DNA from 4 places in the Paucibacter soli genome. Region 4 is predicted to be linked to each of the others. Evidence: predicted binding sites of a transcription regulator. Region 4 holds the regulator's gene; each other region holds the start of a gene.

Region 1 (3,204 bases), on a different contig from region 4:
AACCGTCGTTCGTCCCCTTGTAGGCATAGGCATTGGCCGTGCTGCCGCCGTTGTTGTAGCTAGAGAACTCGGTCTGCCCGGTCGCCTGCCCGACCATGTTCTGATAGGCCAGGTAGAAACGCAGGTTGCCGAACTTGGTAGTGTTGGCACAGTTCAGGCTCGCGCCGCTGCCGGTGCAATCGGAGGTCACCAGGTTGTAGGCAGCATTGCCATTGGTGGGATCGGACAGGAAGTACTTGACGGTGACGCTGCGACCCTTGTGGTCCGCGGTGTCATTGAAGGCCACGCTCTCGATATTCATCTTGTACTTGGCAGCGTTCTCTTCGTTCTGGTTCCAGTGCACGCGGTCCGAACCGATATTGGTGCCGGCCTTGTGGCACTCGACACATTGCGCGTTGCTCAGGTCCTTGGCCGCCGCACCCGCCTTCACCAGCGTGCCGGCATAGGTCTTGTGGCTGATTTCCCAATCGGAACCCGTGCCATTGGCGTGGCAGCTCAGGCATGCTTCCTTGCTGGGCTTGCTCTTCCAGTTGTCGCCCTGTGGCGTGGCCGGATTGGCGCCCGAGTGGCACACCGTGCAGTTGCGCAGGTCTTGCGGGAAGCCCACCTCGGCGTAGTCATGCTTGGCGTTCTGGTAGCCCCAGATGGTGAAGTCCTCGCCGCCCTTGCCGGCGTCCAGCTTGGACTTGAGCAGCTTGCCGGCGTGGATCTTGTGCGCCATGGTCGCCAGATTGAGGTTGTTGCCGCTGTTGGCATCGACCGTTCCGGGGTTGTGGCACATCACGCAGAACTGCGTGTCGACCCGACCACCGCCGTGCAGCGCGAGCCTTTCATGGCAGCCGTTGCAACTGGCCACATCGGTCATCTTGCGTGTCTTGCTCGGGTCGGTGACCGGCACGGATTTGCCGTTCGCATCGATCGTGAAATCGAAGTAGGGATTCACGCGCACCGTCTCGCCGGCCGCGTTCTGATAACTCAGCTGAATCGCGACGCGATGGGTGCGATCGGGCTCGAACACCACGCCGTTGGTTTGGGCGGGATCCTTGACGTCAGTCCTGAACGTGTAGGTGTAATAGCCATCGTCGTTATAGACCATTTGCGCCGCCAGGAGCGCTGCATCCGTCTGCTTCGGATCGGTCGTCGCCTGCTTGGCCGTTGCAAGCACAGGCTTGCCGTTAGGCCCGACGTTGGTGGCTGCCGTTTCCGTGCGATACACGTAGTTGACCCACTGGTCCGGGTTGCCATTGCTGCCAGGCACGAGCTTGGCGATCGCAAAGCTCACATTGCCAATCAACAGCCCCGTCTTCACCTTGCCGTCGGAGAAGACGGTGAAGTTCACTTTTGCTGGGCTGCTGATCGTTACCGCGCTCACGCCGGCGGCCTGCAAAACGGCGAAGGGCGCCAGCGAATTGCTCGCCGTGTCGTTGGCTGCCAAGGCGCCGGCCGTCGCGATCTGTTCCTTCACCGTCGGCGCCGGGGGCGGCGTCGGCGCGGGGGGCACCGGGGCGGGTTCCGAGCTTCCACCTCCGCCGCAAGCCACCAAGGCTGCGACACACAGGCCCAACAGGACCCAGCGACTTTGAGAGAGCTTCATACTTCCTCCGCCTTGCTCGAGAAGAACGAATGGACAAAAGACTCCATGGCTGCGTCTCAACACACCAAACAACTTGCGGCGCAGAACAAGCTTGCTTTTACGCGCCGACCGCGAGGCGAACTTGCGTTGAATCAACTGTGGGTGGATGACTGAACCGAGGTCGACTGGACGTGCCGCAGCGGCAACATTGCCACGCCATCCGGACGATGTCGTTCAATCAGTCCCTCGCATCCGGATCGGCGTCTTCGTCATATTCCTTGGGCAATTGATGCGCGACGCCCTTGTGGCAGTCGATGCAGGTTTTGCCCTTCTGCTTGGCTGCCATGTGGCGTTTGAAGTTGCTCTGCTTCTGCGCCTCATCGCCCATCGCGTCGAAGTCGTGGCAGTTGCGGCACTCGCGCGAATCCGAGGCCTTCATGCTCGCCCATTGATGCTGCGCCATCTGCATGCGGCGGCTCTCGAACTTCTCCGGCGTATTGGCGTGCCCCATCAGCGTGTGATAGACGTCAGAACTCGCGTTGATCTTGGCAAGCACCTTGTGGCCCCAGTCCTTGGGTACATGGCAGTCCGAACAGCTCGCCCGCACACCGGATCGATTCTTGTAATGCACCGTTTCCTTGTATTCCGCATACACGGTGTCGCGCATTTCGTGGCAACTGATGCAGAAGTCCAGGCGGTTGGTGGCGTCCATCGCGGTGTGGAAACCGCCCCAGAACAAGATGCCGCTCGCAAAACCGATGAGCAGCAGGCTCAGCAGCGAGTACCTGGCGCTGGGGTTTCGCAGGGCGCCCCAGATACGCGCGAACATGCCGGACTTGGTGTCGCTCATTGTTCTTCTCCGGATGCGTGGAGCCGAGCCGCCCGAGCTGATGGCAATGGCGACTGCGAAGGCAAGGGCCGCGCAGATGCACGGCCAGGCAAATCAGTGCGAGAGGACCCACTCCGCCAGGTTCTTCACGTCAGCGGCATCCTTGGCCTTGACGACCTTGTGCTCCTCTTCGTGCCCATCCGGGAACTTCGCCTTCTGAGCGGTCGTCAGGTGCTTGGTGAGCTGATCCACGGCATCGGGCTTGCCCCTGTACTTGGCCGCGGTCTCCTTGAAAGACGGGCCGTCCTTGGCCTTTTCTGTACCATGGCATTTCAGGCAGTTGTTCTGCCTGGCCAGGGCCTTCGCGGCATCGGCATCGACGGCATGCGCCGGTTGGGGCACGGCAAAGGCGGCGGCGACCAGGGCGCACAAGGCCCAGCGCGGTGAGAGGCTCTTGGAGTTCATCTTCACCCTTTCAATGCTTGTGACAAGCGCCGAGCGCCGCGCTGCATGAAGCAGGCGCGCACCCATCAGCGTGGCAAGCCTAACGGGCAGATGAGATTCTTGCACTTGATCCAACGCAAGTGCGAACGGGATGGGGCTGCAAAGCAACACCCACCCCGGGATCACGCTCAGGAGCCGGCGCGCTTTGCCAGGATCTCGAAGGCTGGCAGGGTCTTGCCCTCCAGCACCTCCAGGAAGGCGCCACCGCCGGTGGAGATATAGCCGACCTGCTTTTCGATGCCGTACTTGGCAATCGCCGCCAGCGTGTCGCCACCCCCTGCGATCGAGAACGCCGCGG
Region 2 (3,204 bases), on a different contig from region 4:
TGTGCTCGTCGGCACGCTGCGCCAGCCCGGTGAAGCTGAACATCACATCGGTGGGTAGCCTGGCGTTCATGCCCAAGAGTTGGCACATGGTCTTGCTATTCCAGGAAGAGGCGCGAGAAGCCCTTCAGGCTGATCAGATTGCCCGGGTTGCTGGTCTCGCGCAACACCCCGCTCATGCGCTGCAGCAGGCGCGGGCTGCGCTGGGCACGCCAGATCAGCAGATCGGCCAGCCATGGCATGGCGTTGACCTTGTTGGCGCGCTGGTAGAGATCGAACTTCGGCTTGAGGGCGCGCAGGCTCTGCTCATAGGCGGCGCGCACCGTCGCATCGTCGCCCTGGCTGCGGCGCCCCTGCAGGATCGCCTCGGCCGCCAGCATGCCGGTTTCCATCGCCTTGCCTATGCCCTCGCCGGTGAAGCTGTAGGTGGAGCCGGCCGCCTCGCCGGTGACCAGCAGGCCCGGACGCGACCAACGCGCACCTTCGAGCGTGCAGCGCAGCGGCGCACCCTTGAGCTCGCCCAGCAGCTCGCCCTCGCGCATCAGCGCCGCCGCGGGCTCGTAATGTTCGACAAAGGCATCGAAGATGGCGCGCAGATTGAGTTCCTTCTTGCTGCCCTTGCCCGCCACAGCGTGGTGGCTATCCGTCACGCCCACGCCAATATTGAAGCAGGCGTTAGGCGCAGGGAAGATCCAGCCGTAGCCGGGCCGCACCGCGCGGCTCCACACCACCTCCATGGCCTTGATGCGGCCCACCATGGCGGGGGCGCGCACATAGCCGCGCAGCGCCACGCCGCTGGGCGTGTGGCGTTCGCACATGCCAGCGGCGCTAAGTGCCTTGGGCAAGGCGCCGGTGGCGAGCAGCACCCAGTCGGCCTGCAGCTCATGCTGCACGCCGTCCCGGCCGATGAGGGCGCCGCAGACACGCCCCTGGCCATCTTCCAGCGGCTTTTCGAAGCGCGCCGGCGCGACGAAGCGTGCGCCGGCATCCTGGGCCGCCTGGCACAGCAAGTCGTCGAGCTCGCGCCGCGGCAGCACCGCCAGCTCGCCCGGCACGTCGATGCGGCCGCCGCGCGGGCCTATGCAGGCCACATGGGCCAGGCCTTGCGCACGCGCCATCACCTGACCCAGCAGGCCCAAGCGCTGCAGGGCCGCATGGGCATCGGGGATCAGGCCATCGCCGCAGATCTTGTCGCGCCCCTGGGGCTGCTGGTCGAGCAGCACCACATCCACGCCGGCGCGTGCCAGCACACGCGCGCAAGCGCTGCCGGCCGGGCCCGCGCCCACCACCAGCACCTCGCATCGCTGCGGCATCGGCGCCGCAGCCAGGGGTTCAGACATGCTCGCTCCTCATCAATAGCCGCCATTCTAGGGACGCCCACCGCGTTGACCGACATCAAACCAGGCAATCCGCCGCGGTGCGAGCATGCATGCAAGGAGTATCACCATGACTCAAGACCTGACACCCGGCCAGCATGCGCAGCTGGAAATGCTGCTGCAGCAGCGCCAGCAGGAGCTGGAGCGCAGCCTGCACGGCCAGTTGGGCGAGCAGTCGCGCGCCGAGCATGCTCGCGAGCTGTTGCTGCAGGATGGTGACGATGAACCCGCCCGCGACGCCGACCGCGAGGTGGATCTGGCTCGCAGCGACCGCCATCTGGACGAGCTGCGCCAGGTCAACGAGGCCTTGCAGCGCTTGCGCGGCCAGGGCTATGGCCTATGCAGCGACTGCGGCGAGCCCATCGCCTTCGATCGCCTGCAGCACCAGCCCGAGGCGCTGCGGTGCCTGGAGTGCCAGCGCCGGCTGGAGCGCGCGCAAGGGGATCCCAACGCGCACCATCGCCTCTGAATCGTGCCGGCGCCGCACGGCGCCAGAGGATGAAAAAAGGGCCGCTGATGCGGCCCTTTTGCTTGTCGGTGACGACGGTTCTTAGAACTTGTACGAACCCTCGACGTAGAGGGTTCGCATCATCGGATCCGCGTAGCGAGGATCGTAGCCAACCTGGTGGCCCGACGAATCACGCAGGGTGAAGGGGGGCTTGGAGTTGAACACATTGTTCAGACCCGCACGCAACTCGAGCGCCTGGTTGTGCTTGTAGGTGCCTTGCCAGTCCAGCGTGGCATAACGCGGCACCACCACAGACACCGGCACCAGCTTGTTGGTGCTGACATCGCGCACATTGACCGAGATGTCCTGGTAGCCCGAACGAGCCTTCAAGGTCAGGGCATTGGTGAACGCACCGGTCTCGAGCTTGGCCGTGGCACGGACGATGTTGCGGAAGGTCACCGCGGCATTCTCGCCGTACTTGCCCATGCTGTCGGTGAAGTCATCCAGCGTGCCCGGCCGGGTGTACGAGGACTCGATCATGTAGGTGCCGGTCAGACCCGTGGTCAGGCGACCCATCGGGGTGTTGAAACGGGTCACCACATCCCAGTCGATACCTGCATAGCGCGCCTGACCGATATTGATCGACAGGCTCTTGAAGGCCCAGGTCGGCTTCAAATCAGCCGGCCCCTGGAAGGTTCCCCACACGTCGGGATACTTGCCCGGGTCCATAAAGGCTTGACGTGCAGACACCGCACTGATGGCATCGCGCATGTTCACGCGCCAGTAGTCGGCACCGATGCCGAAGTCATTGCTGGGTTCGAAACGTATGCCAACCGTCCCCTGCTTGGAGTGCTCGGGCTTCATGTCGGCATTGCCGCCGGAGAGCTGGTAGTACTGCGTGACGGGGATGTCGCGGCAGGCATCGGTTCCTGGGAATGGGCAGGGCCAGCTGGCTGCGGTCACACCATTGTTCACCAGCGGCTGAGCAATCGACAGCATGGACGGCGCCTTGAAGCCGGTACCATACGAGCTGCGCAGCAGCAGGGCGTTGGACACCTGGTAGCGAGCCGAGACCTTGTAGGTCGAGGCGCTCATCTTCTGGCCCACCGTCTTGTTGTTGACGGCATCCTTGATGGTGCCAATGGTGTCGTAGCGCAGCGCTCCGGTCAGTTCCAGCCCCTTGACCACGGGCACCAGCACCTCGCTGAACAGACCCATGTTGTCGCGCTTCAGGTCATAGGCAGGATTGGCAGAGAAGTTGTAGATCTCGCCAGCCACAGCCGCCGCCGACGGCGCCTGCTTGAAGTGGTAGTTGCGGAAGTCACCGCCCAGGCCGAGGCTGACAGCGCCAGCGGGCAGCTTGAAAATCTCGCCCGAGGCACG
Region 3 (3,204 bases), on a different contig from region 4:
GCCAGCGGCGCGGGCGCCTCGCTGCGGTTGAAGAACTCGAAGAACCAAACCGCCAGAAATCCCAGCAGCAGCGCGCCCGCCAGCACCAGGCCGGCATCGCGCCAATAGGCCGGGCTGCTGGGCGCCGCGGGCGTGACCGCCGGCTCCAGCACCAAGAGTTGCGGGCGCCGCGCGCGCTCGCTGGACTCCAGCGCCAGCAGTTTCTGGCGCGCTGCCTGCAGCAATTGCTCCAGGCCATGGACCTCGGCCTGCATGACCTGGTAGGCGCCCAGCTGCTGGCTGGCGGACTGCAGCTCCTGGCGATCGCCGCCCAGCTGCTGCTGCAGGCGCTGCACCGTGGCCCGGGTGGAGGCCAGCTCCTCGCGCGCCTCGGCCAGCGCCATCTGCTGCGACCTGCCGCGCTCGCTCTCGAGCTGCTGCTCGAGATTGGCGATGCGCGCCTTCAGCGCGCGCGCGCTGGGGTCCATGTCCAGGTATTGCGGCGTGTACTGGCGCTCCATGCCGCGCCAATCCTCGCGCGCCTGCGAGAGCCGCGCCTCCAGGCCGGCCACCGTGGGATTGTCGCGCGCCTGGGGCAGGCGCTTGCCCTGGGCCACGGCCTGCTCCAGCGCCGCCACCTTGCCCTCGCTCACCGCCTGGCGGTCGTTGGCCTGCTGCAGCGAGAGGTTCAGGCCCTTGAGGCGTGCGAGTGCCTGGTTTTCGTCGCGCTCGCTGGAGACGATGCGATTGCGCTGCCGGTAGCCCTCGGCGGCCTGGCGCTGCTGGGCCAGCCTGGCCTCGATCACGCGGATCTCCTCGCGCGCCGCATCCAGCTTCTCGTTCGAGGCCAGGCTGCCGCTCTCGCTCTGAGCGCGCCGGTACACCTCCACCAGGGTGTTGACCAGGGGCGCCACCAGCGCGGCATCCGGGCTCTGCGCCTGCAGCTGCAGCAGCTGGCTGTCGGCCACCGGCCGCACCGAGAGCAGCTGCTGCACCGCCAGCACCGGGTCATCCGCCCCCGGCTTGATCAGCCCCTGGGCGCTGAGCTGCTCCACCGCCTGCTGCACCAGGGCGCGGCTGCGCAGGATCTCGCCCTCCAGCTGCAGCGCCGGCGCCACCGGCGTCAGCGTCGCCGCGGCCGAGGCCGCGCCCGCCACCAGGCCCGGCGCCGGGATGATCTGCAGCTTGGCACTGGCCGTGTAGACGGCGCTGCGCATGAAATCCAGCCCCAGGCCCAGCAGCAGGCCGAGGCCGAACACCAGCGCAAAGACCTGGAGACGGCGGCGCATCGCCAGGCTGCGCGGCGCCGGCCCGCCAAGGCCGGTGTGATGGTGAAGATGGTGCAGGCTGGCCGCGTGAAGGGTGCGATGAGGCATGGAAGAAGGCGCTTTCTGCGGGCGGCCCGGAGCGGGCGCGTAGGCGCGACTATAGACAAGCGTCGACATTGATGTTCGTCATGTCACAAGGTCTGGCGCGGGCGAAGAATCGGCAGCACCCATTCAGGGGGAGTGCAGCCCATCATGTTGCAGATCCGTATTCACGGCCGTGGTGGCCAGGGCGTGGTGACGGCGGCCGAGCTGCTGTCGCTCGCCGCCTTCGAGCAGGGCCGCCATGCCCAGGCCTTTCCCAGCTTCGGCTCGGAGCGCACCGGCGCGCCGGTGGTGGCCTTTTGCCGCATCGCCGAGCGCGAGATCCGCCTGCGTGAGCCCATCCTGGCGCCCGACGTGCTGATCGTGCAGGACCCGACGCTCTTGCACCAGGTGGACGTGTTCCAGGGTCTCAAGCCCGATGGCTATGTGTTGATCAACAGCCGGCGCAGCTTCGACGAACTGGGCCTGGCCGAGGTGGCGGCGCGCTTCCTTTTCCACGAGCGCCTCACCACCGTGCCGGCCACCGAGATCGCGCTCAAGCACCTGGGCCGGCCCCTGCCCAACGCGGTGCTGCTGGGCGGCTTTGCGGCGCTCTCGGGCCTGGTGTCGCTGGCGGCGGTGTCGCATGCCATCCGTGACAAGTTCAGCGGCAAGCTGGCCGACGCAAACATCGCCGCGGCCGCCGAGGCCTTCGAGTTCGTCCGCCAGGAAATGCAGGAGCTTGCGCGCCATGTTGAAGCAATGTGAAGGCTCGCAGGCCGTGGCGGAAGCGGTGGCGCTGTGCCGCCCCGAGGTGATCTGCGCCTACCCGATCTCGCCGCAGACGCATATCGTCGAGGGCCTCGGCGAGCTGGTGAAGGACGGCAGGCTCAGCCCTTGTGAATTCATCAATGTGGAGAGCGAGTTCGCGGCCATGAGCGTGGCCATCGGCGCCTCGGCGGCGGGCGCGCGCAGCTACACCGCCACCGCCAGCCAGGGCCTGCTCTTCATGGCCGAGGCGGTCTACAACGCCTCGGGCCTGGGCCTGCCGATCGTGATGACGGTGGCCAACCGCGCCATCGGCGCGCCCATCAATATCTGGAACGACCACAGCGACGCCATGAGCCAGCGCGACTGCGGCTGGATCCAGCTCTTCGCCGAAACCAACCAGGAGGCGCTGGACCTGCATATCCAGGCCTTCAAGCTGGCCGAGGAACTCTCGATGCCGGTGATGGTGTGCATGGACGGCTTCATCCTCACCCATGCCTACGAGCGCGTGGACATGCCGGCGCAGCAGGAGGTCGACGCCTTCCTGCCTCCCTACGAGCCGCGCCAGCTGCTGGACCCGGCCGAACCGGTGTCGATCGGCGCGATGGTCGGGCCCGAGGCCTTCATGGAGGTGCGCTATCTGGCGCATGCCAAGCAGCTGATGGCGCTGGAGCTGATCCCGCGCATCGCCGAGGAATTCGCGGCGCGCTTCGGCCGCGCCTCGGGCGGCCTGCTGCGCGGCTACCGCTGCGAGGACGCGGACACCATCGTGGTGGCGCTGGGCTCGGTGCTGGGCACGCTCAAGGACACGGTGGACGAGCTGCGCGAACGCGATGGCCAGCGCATCGGCGTGCTGGGCATCCATTCCTTCCGCCCCTTCCCGCTCGCCGCGGTGCGCGCCGCGCTGCAGGGCGCGCAGCGCGTGGTGGTGCTGGAGAAGAGCTTCTCGGTGGGCCTGGGCGGCGTGGTCTCCACCGACGTGCGCCTGGCGCTCTCGGGCCTGCAACTGCACGGTTATACCGTGGTGGCCGGCCTGGGCGGGCGCGCCATCACCCAGGCCTCGCTGCAGCGCATGCTGCTGCAGGCGGTGGCCGATTCGCTGCCGCCG
Region 4 (3,204 bases):
AGATCATGAATGCCACCGAGCAGGAACAGCGCTTCACGCTGGCGGCCTCCGGCCTGCCGGGCCTGCGCATGCAGCCCGCGCCGGAGGTTGTGGCGGTCGGGCCCGCCGAAGCGCGCTGGATCTCGGTGGCGCTGCGTGTGCCGCCCGAGGTCGCGGCCAGCGCGGGCGCCGGCGCCCATGCGATCCAGTTCGAAATCCGCCGCCTCGCCAGCCCGGGTACCGACGCCGGTAGCCTGATGGAAAAATCAACCTTTGTGCTGCCGCGTTGAGCGGCGGCCAAGCGACCAGAAAGAGCAAGCCATGAGCAAACAGCAAGACCTGACCCCGGCCGACAAGCCTGCGCCCTGGTGGCGTGAACGCATGATGTGGCTGGTGGTGGGCGGCCCGTCGGTGGTGATCGTTGCCTGCATCGCCACGCTGACGCTGGCAATCCGCTTCCCGGATCCGGTCATCGAGACCAAGGCCCGTCCGTCGGCCGACAGTGCCGAAGAGCAGGGCGCGGCCCTGCAGCCCGCGATCAAGGCCCGCAACCATGCGGCGACGGGCGGCCACTGAGGCCGCAAACTCGCAAGCCGAGGGGGACGCATGGACGATGCAGCTTTGGAGCGCAGACCAGGTGACCGGCCGGGGCTGGTGCGTTCGGCCATGCTCATCCTCTGGCCGGCCTTCTTCATGGCCGGGGTGACCTTGGCGCTGGTGTTTGCGGTAGTGGACCCGAGCGACCTGAGCTGGTTCGGTGCGGCGCCGATGGCGCTGCCGCGCGCGGCGATCTACACGCTCAGCTTCTTCATCTTCTGGCTGCTCATCAGCATCGCAGCGGCGATGTCGCTGTACCTGTCCAAACAACAAAGCCCGCCGGAGGCGGGCTAGCGTCGGTCTGCGGCGAAGCCGCTCAGCAGGTGGTGCTGTTGACCAGCTTCTGCAGCCCCGGCTGATCCATGATGCGGATCTGGCGCTGCTTCACTTCCAGCAGGCCGTCTTCCTGGAACTTTGAGAAGGTGCGGCTGACCGTCTCCAGTTTCAGGCCCAGATAGCTGCCGATTTCCTCGCGCGTCATGCGCAGCACCAGGGCCGAGGCCGAGAAGCCACGCGCCTGCAGTCGCTGGGTGAGGTTGAGCAAGAAGGCCGCCAGGCGCTCCTCGGCACGCATGCTGCCCAAGAGCAGCATCACGCCATGGTCGCGCACGATTTCGCGGCTCATGATCTTGTGGAACTGATGCTGCAGATCGGTGAACTCGCGCGACAGCTCTTCCAGCTGGCTGTAGGGGATCACGCAGACCTGCGAGTCCTCCAGGGCCACGGCGTCGCAGCTGTGGCGGTCATTGCTGATGCCGTCAAGGCCCAGCAACTCGCCGGCCATCTGGAAGCCGGTGACCTGGTCGCGCCCGTCTTCGGACGACACACAGGTCTTGAAGAAACCGGTGCGCACCGCGTAGAGCGACTGGAAGGAGTCCCCGGTACGGAACAGCGTGTCGCCGCGTTCGACATTGCGGCGTGTGGCCACCAGGGCGTCCAGTTGATCCAGGTCACCCTTGGACAGGCCGACGGGCAAGCACAACTCCCGCAGGTTGCAACTGGAACAAGCTACCTTGAAGGGCTCGATCTTGATGGCGTGGTTGGCATTCATGTGGCGAATTATCGTGGCTGGCCCGGGAGCTGGGGCGGATTCCGCGCCCGACGGCGTGCCTGTGTGCATAGAGTTGAACATGATGCTCCTCAAGATTGACGCCATTCTTTCTCTATGCTTGCGCTGCAAGATTGACCCAAGTCAAACGCCGAGTCAACCGGCTTGGCACAGTACGGTCCCATGGAACCAAGAGTCGCTGAACCCCTGCCCGGCATTACCGAAGAAGTGTTGCGCCGCTTTGACGTTTCCGGCCCACGCTATACCTCCTACCCGACCGCAGACCGCTTCGTCGAGGCCTTTACGGCCTCCCAATATCGTCAGGCCTTGCAACAGCGTGCCCAAGGTGGGGTGGTGGGCGGCGGCGCGCCCTTGTCCATCTACGTGCATATCCCCTTTTGCGAGTCGGTCTGCTACTACTGCGCCTGCAACAAGGTCATCACCAAGCACCATGAAAAGGCGGCCGAGTACCTGGACGCGCTAGTCACGGAGATGGACCTGACGCTGGCGGACCTTGGGCGCACGCCGTCGGTATCGCAGCTGCATCTGGGCGGCGGTTCGCCGACCTTCCTCAGCGATGCGGAGTTGACGCGGCTGATGGACGACATCCGTAGTCGCTTCAAGCTGGCGCCCGGGGCTGAGGTGTCCATCGAGGTGGACCCGCGCACCGTCACCAACGAGCGCCTGCAGCATTTGCGTGGCCTGGGCTTCAACCGCCTGAGCTTTGGCGTGCAGGACTTCGACCCGGCGGTGCAGAAGGCCGTGCATCGCATGCAGAGCTACGAGAGCGTGGAAGCGCTGATGGTGCAGGCGCGTGCCCTGGGCTTCGAATCCACCAATGTGGACCTGATCTACGGCCTGCCGCAGCAGACGCCCGCGTCCTTTGCCCGCACCATCGCCCAGGTGGCGGCACTCAAGCCGGACCGCATCGCGCTGTATGGCTATGCCCATCTGCCGCAGCGCTTCAAGCCGCAGCGCCGCATCGACGCCACGCTGCTGCCGGTGGCGGCCGACAAGCTGCACATGCTGTCGGCAGCGCTCAGCGGCTTTGTCGGCCATGGCTACACCTATATCGGCATGGACCATTTCGCCCTGCCCAGCGACAGCCTGGCGGTGGCCAAGCGCCAGGGCAGGTTGCACCGCAACTTCCAGGGCTACAGCACCCAGCCCGATTGCGACCTGATCGGTCTGGGCGTTTCAGCGATCGGCCGCATCGGCGCCACCTACAGCCAGAACGCCAAGACCCTGCCCGAGTACTACGACGCGCTGGCCCATGGCCAACTGCCGATCGAGCGCGGCCTGGCCCTGTCGCGCGATGACCTGGTGCGCCGCGCCATGATCATGGCCCTGATGTGCCAGGGGCGGGTGGAGTTTGAGTCCATCGAACTGGCGCATCTGATCAAGGTGCAGGACTACTTCGGCGCCGAGCTGGAGCGCCTGCGCGCCATGGCCGATACCGGGCTGGTGGTGGTGGAGCCCGGCGCGATCCAGGTCACCGCGATGGGCTGGTATTTCGTGCGCGCCGTGGCCATGGTGTTCGACCGCTACCTGAGCGCCGACCAGACGCGCGCCAAGTTCTC

What was found. Region 4 encodes FNR, which switches genes on or off when oxygen is low (the NO sensors DNR and NnrR bind a similar motif). Its sites were predicted from a motif close to TTGATNNNNATCAA; they were not measured.
Region 1: a site for FNR is predicted at 1,716-1,729, ahead of WG898_RS02425 (OmcA/MtrC family decaheme c-type cytochrome). Genes of this name have one in related genera too.
Region 2: a site for FNR is predicted at 1,383-1,396, ahead of WG898_RS13275 (TraR/DksA family transcriptional regulator). Genes of this name have one in related genera too.
Region 3: a site for FNR is predicted at 1,424-1,437, ahead of WG898_RS01595 (2-oxoacid:acceptor oxidoreductase family protein). Genes of this name have one in related genera too.

Annotation. Positions count from the first base shown of each region.
Region 1 covers NZ_JBBHJW010000001.1:532,799-536,002, forward strand. The annotation lists gene WG898_RS02425 (OmcA/MtrC family decaheme c-type cytochrome) at 1-1,465, opposite strand, end outside; gene WG898_RS02430 (NapC/NirT family cytochrome c) at 1,812-2,423, opposite strand; gene WG898_RS02435 (c-type cytochrome) at 2,517-2,933, opposite strand; gene WG898_RS02440 (phosphoglycerate kinase) at 3,035-3,204, opposite strand, start outside.
Region 2 covers NZ_JBBHJW010000005.1:368,647-371,850, reverse strand. The annotation lists gene WG898_RS13285 (class II glutamine amidotransferase) at 1-88, opposite strand, end outside; gene WG898_RS13280 (NAD(P)/FAD-dependent oxidoreductase) at 96-1,337, opposite strand; gene WG898_RS13275 (TraR/DksA family transcriptional regulator) at 1,444-1,842, shown strand; gene WG898_RS13270 (TonB-dependent receptor) at 1,924-3,204, opposite strand, start outside.
Region 3 covers NZ_JBBHJW010000001.1:340,304-343,507, forward strand. The annotation lists gene WG898_RS01590 (GumC family protein) at 1-1,355, opposite strand, end outside; gene WG898_RS01595 (2-oxoacid:acceptor oxidoreductase family protein) at 1,500-2,096, shown strand; gene porA (pyruvate ferredoxin oxidoreductase) at 2,080-3,204, shown strand, end outside.
Region 4 covers NZ_JBBHJW010000014.1:81,895-85,098, forward strand. The annotation lists gene ccoG (cytochrome c oxidase accessory protein CcoG) at 1-269, shown strand, start outside; gene WG898_RS23940 (hypothetical protein) at 301-555, shown strand; gene WG898_RS23945 (hypothetical protein) at 646-870, shown strand; gene fnr (fumarate/nitrate reduction transcriptional regulator Fnr) at 893-1,627, opposite strand; gene hemN (oxygen-independent coproporphyrinogen III oxidase) at 1,808-3,204, shown strand, end outside.